One region of the Streptomyces sp. Y20 genome, then DNA from elsewhere that is predicted to be linked to it. Evidence: riboswitches for the same ligand, from Rfam matches in the RefSeq annotation. Region 1 holds a riboswitch; the other holds the start of a gene.
What was found. Region 1 has a riboswitch for glycine ahead of gcvP (aminomethyl-transferring glycine dehydrogenase). Riboswitches for the same ligand answer to the same signal wherever they lie in the genome.

Region 1 (7,292 bases):
TCGCGGGCCTGGAGACGCACGGCGACCGCATCCGCGCCGACCTCACCGGCGGACTCCCCCTCACCGCGGACCTGACGACGGTCGCCGCGGCCGAGCTGGACCTGCACCCCGGTGCACCGGTCTGGGCGATGGTCAAGGCGACGCAGACGCACGCGTACCCGGCCTGACCCCCTCGCCCACTACGGTGAGGGGCCATGAGTCTCAGCATCCGCAACCAGTTGCCCGGCACCGTCACCGAGGTGCACCCCGGCGAGGTGATGGCGACCGTCGGCGTCCGCCTGACCGGGGGCCAGAACCTGACGGCGGCCATCACCCTGGAGGCCGTCGAGCAGCTCGGTCTCGCCCCGGGCTCCGCCGTGCACGCCCTGGTGAAGTCGACGGAGGTGTCCCTGGCCACCAACCGGGTCGCGGGCCTGTCGATCCGCAACCAGCTGCCCGGCGCGGTCACCCATCTCGTGGTCGGCGACGTCATGGCCTCCGTGAAGGTCACCGTGGACGGCGGCGAACTCACCGCCGCCATCACCAGGGACGCCGCCGAGGACCTCGGCCTCTTCGTGGGCTCCGACGTCGTCGCCCTGATCAAGGCGACCGAGGTGTCCCTGGCGACGGCGTAGCGGAAACGCGAAGGTCCCGCCCGGATTCCGGGCGGGACCGACACCAGCGGCTCGCTCAGTCCTCGTACGCGTCCAGCGGCGGGCAGGAGCAGACCAGGTTGCGGTCGCCGAAGGCCTGGTCGATGCGGCGCACCGGCGGCCAGTACTTGTCGGCGGCCGAGACGCCGGCCGGGAAGGCGGCCTCGTCGCGGCTGTAGGCGTGCGCCCACTCACCGCCGAGCGCGGCGGCGGTGTGCGGGGCGTTGCGCAGCGGGTTGTCCTCGGCGGGCCACTCGCCGGAACCGACCTTCTCGATCTCCGCGCGGATCGCGATCATCGCATCGCAGAAACGGTCCAGCTCGATGAGGTCCTCCGACTCGGTCGGCTCGATCATCAGGGTGCCGGCCACCGGGAAGGACATGGTCGGGGCGTGGAAGCCGTAGTCGATCAGGCGCTTGGCGACGTCGTCGACGCTCACGCCGGTCGCCTTGGTCAGCGGGCGCAGGTCGATGATGCACTCGTGCGCGACCAGACCGCCGGGGCCGGTGTACAGGACCGGGAAGTGCGGCTCCAGTCGCTTGGCGATGTAGTTCGCCGACAGCACGGCCACCTGTGTGGCCCGCTTCAGGCCCTCGCCGCCCATCAGACGGACGTACGCCCAGGAGATGGGCAGAATGCCCGCGCTGCCCCACGGGGCGGCCGAGATCGGGCCGACGCCGGTCTCCGGCCCAGCGGCCGGCTGGAGCGGGTGGTTGGGCAGGTACGGCGCCAGGTGCTCGCGGACGGCGACCGGGCCGACGCCCGGACCACCGCCGCCGTGCGGGATGCAGAACGTCTTGTGCAGGTTCAGGTGGGAGACGTCGCCGCCGAAGTGGCCCGGCTTGGCCACGCCGACCAGGGCGTTGAGGTTGGCGCCGTCGACGTACACCTGGCCGCCGGCCTCGTGCACCCGGGCGCAGATGTCGGCGACGTGCTCCTCGAACACACCGTGCGTGGACGGGTAGGTGATCATCAGCACCGACAGCTCGTCACGGTGCTTCTCGATCTTCGCCCGCAGATCCTCGATGTCGATCTCGCCGTCTCCGGCGGTCTTGACGACGACGACCTTCATGCCTGCCATCACGGCGCTGGCCGCGTTGGTGCCGTGCGCGGAGGACGGGATGAGGCAGACGGTGCGCTGCTCGTCGCCGTTGGCGCGGTGGTAGCCGCGTACGGCGAGCAGACCGGCCAGCTCGCCCTGCGAACCGGCGTTCGGCTGGAGCGAGACCTTGTCGTAGCCGGTGACCTCGGCGAGACGCTCCTCCAGCTCACGGATGAGCGTCAGATAGCCCTCGGCCTGCTCGGCGGGCACGAAGGGGTGCAGCTGCCCGAACTCGGGCCAGGTGACCGGCTCCATCTCCGTGGTCGCGTTGAGCTTCATGGTGCAGGAGCCCAGCGGGATCATGCCGCGGTCGAGCGCGTAGTCGCGGTCGGCCAGGCGGCGCAGGTAGCGCAGCATCGCGGTCTCGGAGCGGTGCTGGTGGAACACCGGGTGGGTGAGGTAGGCGTCGGTGCGCAGCAGCGCCTCGGGCAGGGTGTCCTCGGCGGCCGGGTCCAGCGCCTCGACGTCGGCCTCGACCCCGAACGCGGACCACACGGCGGCCAGCTGGGCCCGGCCGGTGGTCTCGTCACAGGCCATGGAGACGTGGTCGGCGTCCACCAGGCGCAGGTTGACACCCTTGTCCCGGGCGGCGGCGACGACCTCGGCGGCCCTGCCGGGCACGCGGGCGGTGACGGTGTCGAAGTAGGCGCCGTGGACGATGTCGATCCCGCCGGCCTTCAGGCCCGCGGCGAGGATCGTGGCGTAGCGGTGGGTGCGGCGGGCGATCGTCCGCAGGCCCTCGGGACCGTGGTAGACGGCGTACATGCCGGCCATCACGGCGAGCAGCACCTGCGCGGTGCAGATGTTGCTGGTGGCCTTCTCACGGCGGATGTGCTGCTCACGGGTCTGCAACGCCAGGCGGTAGGCCCTGTTGCCGTCGGCGTCGACGGAGACGCCGACCAGGCGGCCGGGCAGGCTGCGCGCGAACTTCTCCTGGACGGCCATGTAGCCGGCGTGCGGCCCGCCGAAGCCCATCGGCACGCCGAAGCGCTGGGTCGTACCGACGGCGATGTCCGCGCCCAGTTCGCCCGGGGAGGTCAGCAGGGTCAGCGCGAGCAGGTCGGCGGCGACCGTCACCAGGGCGCCCAGCTCGTGCGCCTGGTCGATGACCGCCTTGATGTCCCGTACGGCACCGGAGGCGCCCGGGTACTGGAGCAGCACGCCGTTGATCTCGCGCTCGGCGATCCCGGCCGGGATGCCGTCGCTGAGGTCGGCGACGACGACCTCGACGCCGGCCGGCTCGGCACGCGTCTCGATCACGGCGATGGTCTGCGGCAGCGCGTCCGCGTCGACCAGGAACAGGCCCTTCTTGTTCCGGCCCATGCGCCGGGACAGCGCCATCGCCTCGGCGGCGGCGGTGCCCTCGTCCAGCAGGGAGGCACCCGAGGTGGGCAGGCCGGTCAGGTCGGCGACCACCGTCTGGAAGTTCAGCAGGGCCTCCAGGCGGCCCTGGGAGATCTCCGGCTGGTACGGCGTGTAGGCCGTGTACCACGCCGGGTTCTCCATGACGTTGCGCAGGATGACGGGCGGTGTGAACGTCCCGTAGTACCCGAGCCCGATCATCGAGCCGAGGACCTGGTTGCGGTCGGCGAGGGAACGCAGCTCGGCGAGCACCTCGGCCTCGGTGCGGGCGTTCGGCAGGTCGAGGGCGTCGGCATTCTTGATCACGTCCGGGACCGCGGCGGCGGTCAGCTCGTCCAGCGAGCCGTACCCGACCTGCGCGAGCATCTTGGCCCGCGCCTCCTGGTCAGGGCCGATGTGGCGCTGCTCGAACGGAATACCCGCTTCGAGTTCGGAGAGCGGAATGCGATGGGCGGTCATTGCGGAGGCCTCCTGGTCTGACGCGACCTTCGAGGGGCACCCCGGTACGGATACCCCGACGGCCTCCCCCTCTGTCATCTCGACCTGAGAGCTTCACCGGGGCCCTTGCGGGCACCGGCTTTCACCGTCGGTGAGAGCGGACGCCGTGCACACCCGCCCTGCTTTCCAGAGTGACCTCGTCCGCGCGGTACGTGAGCCTGAGAGATTCCGGGGAGGATTTGCTCCTTCGGCGCCTCCGACATGGTCGGAGGACTCTCCCGCGCGGGGTCGGCAGCCGCTGTCAGCCTACCAGCGGGGTCAACGCCTGAGCCCTCGAGTGGCCGCATCCCTGAATCTGCTCTTTTGTTGTGCTTACGGATGTGTTGCGACCACGTGGAGAGAGAGGGACCGTGCGAACCGACATCGATCCGCGCAACCTGATCGGCCGCAAGGCGTTCGACGTCAATGGCGCCAAGATCGGCACCATCGACGAGGTGTACCTCGACGACGCGACCGGCGTGCCCGAGTGGGCGGCCATACGGACCGGTCTCTTCTCCCGGGACGCCTTCGTCCCTCTGGAACCCAGCGAGTTCCTCGACGGCACGCTGCACATCCCCTTCGACCGGACCCTGATCAAGGACGCCCCCGACTTCGGCGTGGGCCGCCACCTCTCCCCCGAGCAGGAACTCCAGCTCTACCACCACTACGGCCTGGACACGGCGTCCCCGCCCAAGGCCCCGGACCACGATTTCGGCACCCTGGCACCACCGGAGGAGTCCCGGTCCGCGCCGGGCCCCTGAACCCCGCCGCCGGGTCGCCCGTCGTACCCGTCCGAATCCGGGGCCGGACGTCCGGGCTGCTCATCCGAAGCCGGTCGCACGGCCGGGGCCGGGCCGGTGGGCGCCGGCCCGGAGACCAGCGGCAACGGTTCGGCCGGCGTCAGCGCGGGATCGTCGACCCGGAACGTCCGGACCCGGCCCGGCTCGGACAGCGGCGTCTCGAAGCGCACGGTGACCCGGCCGAGACCACTGCCCTGCACCCATCCGTGTCCCCAGACGTCGTGCCGCACGTCCTGCCCGGCCCGCCACTGCCGCTCGGCCGGGGGCCCCTGCTCCGCCGGGGCCTGCGGCACGGCCTCCTCCGCGAGGTCCACCGCCCGCTCCCCCGCCGCCTGCGCGAACAGGTCCTCCTGCGTGTAGTCGGCGAGCCCGGACACGCCGACGCCGAGCAGCCGCACCCCGCCCGTGGTGTCCACGGAGTCCAGTAGCCGCGCCGCCGCCTCACGGATGACCGCGGGATCGTCCGTGGGCCCTCTGAGCGTCTCGGAGCGGGTGAGGGTCGAGAAGTCGTACCGCCGCACCTTCAGCACGATGGTCCGCCCGGACAGCCCGGCCTCGCGCAGCCGCCGGACACACCGGTCGGCCAGTCGCTGCACCTCCATCCCGACCCGCACCCGGTCGTGGATGTCCACGTCGTAGGTGTCCTCCACCGACACCGACTTGGTCTCCCGCTCGGCCACCACGGGCCGCTGGTCCCGGGCCAGGGCCATCGCGTACAGCGCGTGCCCGTGCGCCTTGCCGAGCATCCGGACGAGTTCGTCCTCGCCCGCCTCGGCCAGCTCCTCGACCGTGGTGATCCCGGCCCGGCGCAGATGGTCCCCGGTGGCCGGCCCGACCCCCGGCAGGGTCCGCACCGGCATCGGCCCCAGCAGGGCCCGCTCGGTCCCCGGCTCGATCAGCACCAAGCCGTCCGGTTTCGCCTGCTCGGAGGCGATCTTCGCGAGCATCTTGGAGGCGGCGAGCCCCACCGACCCGGTGAGCCCGGTGACCGCCCGGATGTCCGCGCGGAGCCTCTCCCCGGCCCGCCGCGCCGACTCCTCGTCCCAGGCCGCTCCCCCGGCCTCCAGGTCCACGAACGCCTCGTCGAGGCTGAGCGGCTCGATCAGCGGTGACAGCTCCCTCAGCAGCGCCATCACCTGCTCGCTGATCGTCCGGTACAGGGTGAAGCGCGGCACCAGATAAGCGGCGTTGGGTGCCAGCCGGCGCGCCTGCCCCATGGGCATCGCCGAGTGGACCCCGAACACCCGTGCCTCGTACGACGCGGTGGCCACCACCCCGCGCGGTCCGAGCCCGCCCACGACGACGGCCTTCCCGCGCAGGCTCGGCTTGGACGCCTGCTCCACCGAGGCGAAGAAGGCATCCATGTCGAGATGCAGGACCGTGGGCGCGTTTCTCACATCTCCGATGCTGCACCACGGCACTGACAACGCGGTGACGGCGGAGGGCACCGCGAGGATCCCTGGCGGTCAGACCGCCCGGTTGCGGCGCCGCGCCAGCTCGTCCGCCGGATTAGGCCCGACCAGCGTCTCCCCGGTGTCGATGCGCTCGCCGTGCAGCTGGGAGAGCGCGCCCTCCACGTCCCGCCACACCACGCCGACGGCGATCCCGAAGACGCCCTGACCGCCCTGGAGCAGCGCGTGGACCTCGTCCGGCGAGGTGCACTCGTACACGGTGGCACCGTCGCTCATGAGGGTCATCCGCTCCAGGTCGCGGAAACCGCGTTCTCTGAGGTGCTGCACGGCCGTGCGGATGTTCTGGAGCGACACCCCGGTGTCCAGGAACCGCTTCACGATCTTCAGGACGACGACGTCCCGGAAGCTGTACAGACGCTGGGTGCCGGACCCGTAGGCGGGCCGCACACTGGGCTCGACCAGCCCGGTGCGGGCCCAGTAGTCGAGCTGCCGGTAGGTGATGCCGGCGGCCGCGCAGGCCGTGGGCCCGCGGTAGCCGATCTCCTCGGACGTCATGGACGCCACCCCTCCGCCGTTCGGCACCGCCGTCGGCAGTTGCGGAGCGTGCTCGGCCGCGCTGCCGGGATGGGGGTAACCCCCGCTCGAGCGCGGCCGCGAGTCCGGGGGCGGGTACGGACCGCTCTCCCCGAAACCGCGTCCGGGGGCACCCCCAGCCGTACCGTCGCCGCTGGTTCTCACGCCGACCTCCGTCCTTGACCTGCCTTCTCGACGGTAGGCAGTCACCAGGGGCGCGTCAACGATCGCCACACTCGGCACGCCGAGTGACAATCACCCTAGGAGTGGTTTCCCGTGTCCCACCGCGGGGAAAGGCTAGCCGAATGCGCTCACGGGAAGCCGTAGGACGCTCTCACCGGCCGGAGGCAATTGCCGGGGCGGCGGCCCCGCGGACCCGCCCACCGCCCGGAAGGAACCCGGGGTCCGGCAGGCCGGCGCGGCGCCTCACTGGCTGCTGCTGCCGAAGTCCTCGGGCGAGATCTGGTCGAGGAACTCGCGGAACTTCTCGACCTCGTCCTCCTGCTCGTCCGGAATGGCGATGCCCGCGTCGTCCAGCACCGTGTCACTGCCGTAGATCGGCGTTCCGGTGCGCAGGGCCAGCGCTATGGCGTCGGAGGGGCGGGCGCTGACCTCGACCCCGCTGGCGAACACCAGTTCCGCGTAGAAGACCCCTTCCCGCAGGTCGGTGATGCGTACTTCGGTCAGCTCCTGGCCGACGGCCTCCAGCACGTCCTTGAACAGGTCGTGGGTCAGCGGTCGCGCGGGGGCCATGCCCTGCTGGGCGAAAGCGATCGCCGTCGCCTCCCCCGGCCCGATCCAGATGGGGAGGTAACGATCGCCTCCCACTTCGCGCAGGAGCACGATCGGTTGGTTGGAGGGCATTTCGACCCGGACACCTACGACATCGAGCTCGTTCACACAGCAACCCTAGGCCGTGCCCGGGACGTTTGGG
Region 2 (7,292 bases), on a different contig from region 1:
CGGGTCGTCCGGGACGGCGTTGCGGTTGACCGTGATGCCGACCTCGTGGAGCCGGTCCTCGGCCTGCTGCCCGTCCAGCTCCGAGGCGCGCAGGTCCACGAGGATCAGGTGTACGTCGGTGCCGCCGGACAGGACGTTCACGCCGGCCTCGCGGGCGTCCGCCGCCGTCAGCCGCTCGGCGAGGATGCGCGCACCCTCCACCGTACGCCGCTGGCGCTCCGCGAAGTCCGCGGAGGCGGCGACCTTGAAGGAGACCGCCTTGGCCGCGATCACGTGCTCCAGGGGGCCGCCCTGGAAGCCCGGGAAGACGGAGGAGTTCAGCTTCTTCGCGAAGTCCTTCTTCGCGAGGATGATGCCGCCGCGCGGGCCGCCGAGGGTCTTGTGGGTCGTGGAGGTGACCACGTCCGCGTACGGCACCGGGTTCGGGTGCAGACCGGCGGCGACCAGGCCCGCGAAGTGCGCCATGTCGACCCACAGGTACGCCTCGACCTCGTCGGCGATCCGGCGGAACTCGGCGAAGTCCAGCTGGCGCGGGTACGCCGACCAGCCGGCGATGATCACCTTCGGGCGGTGCTCCTTGGCCAGCCGCTCGACCTCGGCCATGTCGACCAGGCCGCTCTCCACGTCCACGTGGTACGCGACCACGTCGAACTGCTTGCCGGAGAAGTTCAGCCGCATCCCGTGGGTCAGGTGGCCGCCGTGCGCCAGGTCCAGGCCGAGGATGGTGTCCCCGGGCCGGGCGAGGGCGAACAGGGCCGCCTGGTTCGCGGAGGCACCGGAGTGGGGCTGCACGTTGGCGTACTCGGCGCCGAACAGCTCCTTGACCCGGTCGATGGCGATCTGCTCGGCGACGTCGACGTGCTCGCAGCCGCCGTAGTAGCGGCGGCCCGGGTAGCCCTCGGCGTACTTGTTGGTCAGGACCGAGCCCTGGGCCTCCATCACCGCGAGCGGCGCGAAGTTCTCGGACGCGATCATCTCCAGCGTGGACTGCTGGCGGTTCAGCTCCGCGTCGACCGCGGCGGCGATCTCCGGGTCCAGCTCGTGGAGGGACGTGTTCAGGACAGTCATGGGGCTACGACTCCTCAGCCGGCGGTGTGGGCGGCGTACTCGTCGGCGGAGAGCAGATCGGCCGGCTCCTCGGTGACACGTACCTTGAACAGCCAGCCGCCCTCGAAGGGCGCGGAGTTCACCAGCGAGGGGTCGTTGACGACGTCCTCGTTGATCTCGGTGATCTCACCGCTGACCGGCGAGTACAGGTCGGAGACCGACTTCGTCGACTCCAGCTCACCGCAGGTCTCGCCCGCCTCGACGGTGGAGCCGACCTCGGGGAGCTGGGCGTAGACCACATCGCCGAGCGCGTTGGCCGCGAACTCGGTGATGCCGACCGTCGCGACGCCGTCCTCGGCGGTCGACAGCCACTCGTGCTCCTTGCTGTAGCGCAGCTGCTGGGGGTTGCTCATGGCCTGGATTCTCCTGTACGCGCGGGAGTGCTGATGAAGGGGGGGACGGTAGGACCTGCTCGTGAGCAGGGGGAATGTGCGCAGGGTCACGTCCGGCGGCGCGGGGCGGGACGCCGGGAGCGCCGCAGCGTTCAGTGTCTACTTCTGGCGCTTGTAGAAGGGCAGCGCCACGACCTCGTACGGCTCGTGGGTGCCCCGGATGTCCACGCCGACGCCCTCGGTGCCCGGCGCCGCGTAGGCCGCGTCGACGTAGGCCATGGCGATCGGCTTGCCCAGGGTGGGGGAGGGGGCACCGGAGGTGACCTCGCCGATCACCTGGCCGCCGGCGACGACGGCGAACCCGGCGCGCGGCACCCGGCGGCCCTCGGCGACCAGGCCGACGAGCACCCGGGGCGCGCTCGCCTCGGCCCGGGAGGCGGCCCCGGCGAGCGCCTCGCGCCCGACGAAGTCCCCCTCCTTCTCGAACTTGACCACCCGGCCGAGCCCGGCGTCGAAGGGGGTGAGCGCGGTGGTCAGCTCGTGCCCGTACAGCGGCATGCCCGCCTCCAGGCGCAGGGTGTCCCGGCAGGACAGGCCGCACGGCACCAGGCCGACGCCCTCGCCGGCCTCGGTCAGCGCCTGCCACAGCCGCACGGCGTGCTCCGGGCGCACGAACAGCTCGAAGCCGTCCTCGCCGGTGTAGCCGGTGCGGGCGATCAGCGCCGGGACGCCGGCGACGGTGCCGGGCAGGCCGGCGTAGTACTTCAGCCCGTCCAGGTCGGCGTCGGTGAGCGACTTCAGGATGCCGGGGGACTGAGGCCCCTGCACCGCGAGCAGCGCGTAGGCGTCCCGGTCGTCGCGGACCTCGGCGTCGAAGCCGGCGGCCCGCTCGGTCAGCGCGTCCAGCACCACCTGGGCGTTGGAGGCGTTGGCCACGACCATGTACTCGGTCTCGGCCAGCCGGTAGACGATGAGGTCGTCCAGGATGCCGCCGTCGGCCCGGCAGATCATGGTGTAGCGGGCGCGGCCGACGCCGACGGAGGCGATGTTGCCGACCAGGGCGAAGTTCAGGAGGGCGGCCGCCCCGGCGCCGGTCACGGTGATCTCGCCCATGTGGGAGAGGTCGAACAGGCCGGCCCGGGTGCGCACCGCGAGGTGCTCGTCGCGCTCGGAGCCGTAGCGCAGGGGCATGTCCCAGCCGGCGAAGTCGGTCATGGTCGCGCCGAGCGCGCGATGCACGGCATCCAGCGCGGTGTGGCGGAGTTCGGTGCTGCTCATCGGTCGGTCGTCTCCCAGGGCATACGGACGGGGCGAGGAACGTTCCTCCCCATCTGTCATCGGAACCTGAGAGGTTCGCCGCGACCGCCACGGGGACGATCACGGCTTGCACCTTGGGTGGGACCACTGGACACAGCGGCCCGCTTTTCAGATGTGCCTCGCCCGCGCGGTAACGGGGCCTGAGAGATTCAAGGGAGGGACTTGCTCCTTCGGCGCCCCAGACGGTCCAAGGGGACCTGGGGACTCTCCCGCGCGGATTCAAGCGGCCGGTATGCAGTTGGCGGGCACATCATCGCACGCGAGCCCGGCTTCTGTAACCGACCTGTGGCACGACCCGCACCGAACCACCGACCACCGGCATTACCTTCTCTTTAACATCGATGGGCAGGACATGACCGAGCCCACAGGGGAGGACATCACGGTGAACAGGACCACGGCGTACGTCACCGCCGCCGCCACCGGCCTCGCGGTGCCCAAGCAGCGCTCCGCCCCCGCCACCGCCCGCGAGCGGCACCCCGCGCGCCCGGTCCCGGTCGTCCGTGACCTGCGCGACCGCGCCGGCCGCAGCCCGCGCGCCCTCGTCTTCGGGCCGCGGGACGTGGTGGTGATCACCGGCCTGCCCGGCAGCGGCAAGTCCACGCTGATGCGCCGCGCGGTCGCCGGCCACCGCGTCGACTCCCAGGACGCCCGCGACCGCTTCGCGGCCCGCCTGCCCCGCCTCCTGCCGTACGCGTTCTACCGCCCCCTGGTCCGCCTCGCGCACTACGCCGGACTGCGCCGCGCGCTGCGCACCGGCGACGGCGTCGTCGTCCACGACTGCGGCACCCAGCCCTGGGTGCGCGGCTGGCTCGCCCGCGAGGCCCGCCGCCGCGGCGGCACCCTGCACCTGCTGGTGCTCGACGTCGCCCCCGAGACCGCCCGCGAGGGCCAGCGGGAGCGCGGCCGGGGCGTCTCCCGCTACGCCTTCCGCCGGCACCGCCGTACCGCCGCCCGGCTGCTGCGCGCGGTCGAGCGGGGTGAACCGCCCGCGGGCTGCGGCTCGGCGCTGCTGCTGGACCGGCCCGCCGCGGACACCCTGCACCGCGTGGACTTCGCCGCCCCTGACCCCGCTGACGCGGCGCGGGATCCCCGGCGGAGCCGCGATGTCACAGCCACCCGATAGCCTTCGCTCTCACAGCAGTGGTTCCCAGCAGGCGGTAGGCAGATGGACTTCCCGGCGGACCTTCCCGCGGACTTCCCGGCACAGACACACCCCCACCCGCACGGCGGTTGGCCCGGCAACGAACTGGAGGAGGTGCTCTCGGCCTCCCTCGGCGTCCCCACGGCGGGCGGCCGGATCATCGAGGTCCTCGGCCGCAGTTTCCTGTGGATCCCGCTGCCGGCCGGCGGCGGCCCGGACAGCGGCCCGCTGGACCTGCCCACACTCGACATCGAGGGCCAGGTGTACGTGCCGGTGTTCAGCTCCGAGGAGCAGTTCCGCCAGGCGGCCGGCTCCCACATGTCGTACACCGTCGCCCCCGCCGTGGAGTTCGCCCGGGGCCTGCCGCCGCAGGCGGGCCTGGCCGTGAACCCGGGCGGTGTGGTCGGCATCCCGCTGCCGCCCGAGGCCGTGGCCGAACTGTGCCGGGTGGGCCGCACCCCGCTCGACGGCCCCGGCAGCGGTGGCCGGGTCCGCCTCTTCGAGCCCGACTGGCAGGACGACCCGGTCGACTTCCTCTCCGCCGCCTCCGCCGAGTTCGCGGACACCGGCGTGGTGGTGACCGCCCGCCGCTGCCTGGCCGCCGTCGAGACGGCCGAACCGGTGATGTTCGTCGGCGTGGAACTCTCCCGGTGGGAGGGCGACCTGCGCACCGTGCCCCTGGAGGCCCTGGGCCGGGCACTCGGCAGGGTCCCGGTGAGGTGGCCGGTCAATCTGATCCTCATGGACGTCACCGACGACCCGGTGGCCGACTGGCTGAAGACGAACGTCCGCCCCTTCTACCGGTTCGGCCACTAGCGGCCGGGCCACCGGAGCGCGGAGCCGGGGCCGGCACGCCGGGACGCGAGACCGGGTCCCGGCACCCGGTGGTGCCCGCCGGGCGCGGCGCGCCACCGCCCGGCCGCCCCCGGCGAACGGCCACGAGGTACCGGGCCACCGGGCGCTTAAGCTGTCCCCCAACGCGGGGCACTCCACGAGAAGGGGCGGTAAGACAGGTGAGCGCGAGCCCGAGCGGCAGCGTCGAGCACATGCTGCGCCAGGTCACGCCTGGACGTTACGACGCCTACGAGGCCCTGCTGCGCGCCCTCGCCGCCCCCTCCTCCGGCCAGGTCTGGATGTTCCTGTGGCACGGCCAGGCCGGCTCCCCGGACGCCCAGTACGGCGACATGGAGGTCGACGGCTTCCACTACGCCCCCTGCGTCACCTCCGCCCAGGAGCTGTCGGCCAGTGGCTGGAACCGCTCCTACGAGGTGGTGGACGGCGTCGACGTGGCCCGCACCCTCTACCCCGACCACTACGGCCTGTGGCTCAATCCGCACGCCCCGGGCGGCGGCGTCGGCATCCCCTGGCTCGACCTGCGCCGCATCGCCACCGGCCTGGACCGCCAGCCCGCCGGCCCCCTGCGCCTGTCGGAACCCGGCATCGAGATCCCGCAGTTCTACGCCCTGCTCGCGCAGAACGCGCACCGCACCCCCGCGCTGCGCTCGCTGCGCCGCGCCTGGGTGCAGCCCGCGCTCGGGGCGCCGTACCTCGCCCTCGGCCTGGAGGTGTACGACACCTCCCCGGCGGCGGTCGACTCGGTGCGCGCGATGATGCAGCAGTCGGTCGGCGCGGTCCCGGAGGGGCTGCCGGTCTCGACGGTCGTGATGACCGACGGCTACGACCCGGTGGTCATGTGGATGCGGGCCAACGCGCGTCCCTTCTACGATCGCGAGGCGCACGCCGCCGCCCCGCCGCCCCGGCCCCCGCTCCAGGTTCCGCCGGCGACCGGCTACGGCTACCCGCCCGCGCACGGCGGCTACTGACCAACAGGCGGACATGTCAAGGGGTTTGAGCAGCACCACGCTGCCCGCGTGAACGAGCCTCTTCTGCGCGCGTAGACATCGCCGGTACGTCCCGTTCCGGGCGAATATGCCGTTCTGCCCCAACTGGCCCACGTCCGGGGGTCGTTACCCACTGTTCGGATAACGGAATCCCCTGCACTGCATCACGGTTGCGCATACTTTCGCCGCCAGCTCTGGCGGGTGATCACAGCGACGCTGAAGACTCGCGACTCAGACGCGAGGCCGAGGCCTCGCGCTCGATGGCAAGTCGACAAAGCCGCAATCCGCGGCAGGCGCAGGCCGGTCACCACCGGCGAGAGGGGTCGCTCACCGTGACCGCACCGATCGAGACCACCGGAGCGGCAGCCGAGGCACAGCCGGAGGCTGTGCTGGAGGGTGTCGGAAAGGGGCAGATCGAGGGTCGTTCCCTGGGCCAGATCGCCTGGACCCGGTTCAAGAGGGACAAGGTCGCCGTCGCGGGCGGCGTCATCGTGGTCCTGCTGATCCTCCTCGCGATTCTCTCGCGCCCCCTCCAGGCCGTGTTCGGGCTCGACCCCAACGCCTTCCACCAGGACCTGATCACCCCCGACACCTCGCTGCCCAAGGGCAGTTGGGGCGGCATGAGCCTGGACCACCCGCTCGGTGTGGACCCGAAGTTCGGCCGTGACATCGCCACCCGAGTCCTGGAGGGCTCCTGGGTGTCGCTGGTGGTCGCCTTCGGCGCCACCGTCCTGTCGAACGTGATCGGCGCGGTCCTCGGTGTCGTGGCGGGCTACTACGGCGGGCGGGTCGACTCGATCATCAGCCGGCTGATGGACACCTTCCTCGCCTTCCCCCTCCTGCTCTTCGCGATCGCCATCTCCGCCACCCTCCAGGGCGGCGCCTTCGGCCTCAACGGGCTGCCGCTCCACCTGGGCGTGCTCATCTTCGTCATCGGCTTCTTCAACTGGCCCTACCTGGGCCGGATCGTGCGCGGCCAGACGCTGGCCCTGCGGGAGCGCGAGTTCGTGGACGCATCCCGCGGCATGGGCGCAAAGGCCCCGTACATCCTGTTCCGCGAGCTGATGCCCAACCTGGTCGGCCCGATCATCGTCTACTCGACGCTGCTCATCCCGACCAACATCCTCTTCGAGGCGTCCCTGAGCTTCCTCGGCGTCGGCATCCAGCCCCCGCAGGCGTCCTGGGGCGGCATGCTCCGTGAGGCGGTCACCTACTACCAGGTCGACCCCCAGTTCATGATCGTCCCCGGGCTCGCCATCTTCGTCACCGTCCTCGCGTTCAACCTGCTCGGCGACGGTCTCCGCGATGCTCTCGATCCGCGCAGCCGCTGACGCCTGCTGCGAAGAGCCTGAAAGTTTGTCAACAATGGAGGGGAAAGCGCCCATCATGCGAAGGTCAGCGCTGGCCGCGATCGCGGCCATCGGCTCCGCCAGCCTGCTTCTTGCGGGTTGCAGCAAGGCCGATGACAACAAGAACGACAACGGCACCAAGTCGGCCGGGGCCAACGCCGCGACCAAGGGCGTCGTCAACGCGTCCGACAAGAAGGGCGGCACG

Region 2: another riboswitch for glycine. It lies ahead of gcvT (glycine cleavage system aminomethyltransferase GcvT); the one in region 1 lies ahead of gcvP (aminomethyl-transferring glycine dehydrogenase).

What each region holds. Positions count from the first base shown of each region.
Region 1 is NZ_JBIDDP010000017.1:7,633-14,924, reverse strand. It holds gene ACGFT1_RS31565 (ATP-binding cassette domain-containing protein) at 1-167, shown strand, start outside; gene ACGFT1_RS31560 (molybdopterin-binding protein) at 195-614, shown strand; gene gcvP (aminomethyl-transferring glycine dehydrogenase) at 670-3,555, opposite strand; glycine riboswitch at 3,731-3,825, opposite strand; gene ACGFT1_RS31550 (PRC-barrel domain-containing protein) at 3,945-4,334, shown strand; gene ACGFT1_RS31545 (DNA polymerase IV) at 4,238-5,770, opposite strand; gene ACGFT1_RS31540 (MerR family transcriptional regulator) at 5,840-6,523, opposite strand; gene ACGFT1_RS31535 (bifunctional nuclease family protein) at 6,785-7,258, opposite strand.
Region 2 is NZ_JBIDDP010000007.1:156,807-164,098, reverse strand. It holds gene glyA (serine hydroxymethyltransferase) at 1-1,068, opposite strand, end outside; gene gcvH (glycine cleavage system protein GcvH) at 1,083-1,460, opposite strand; gene gcvT (glycine cleavage system aminomethyltransferase GcvT) at 1,599-2,717, opposite strand; glycine riboswitch at 2,875-2,978, opposite strand; gene ACGFT1_RS19600 (AAA family ATPase) at 3,139-3,879, shown strand; gene ACGFT1_RS19595 (enhanced serine sensitivity protein SseB) at 3,922-4,713, shown strand; gene ACGFT1_RS19590 (enhanced serine sensitivity protein SseB C-terminal domain-containing protein) at 4,944-5,720, shown strand; gene ACGFT1_RS19585 (ABC transporter permease) at 6,071-7,069, shown strand; gene ACGFT1_RS19580 (ABC transporter substrate-binding protein) at 7,104-7,292, shown strand, end outside.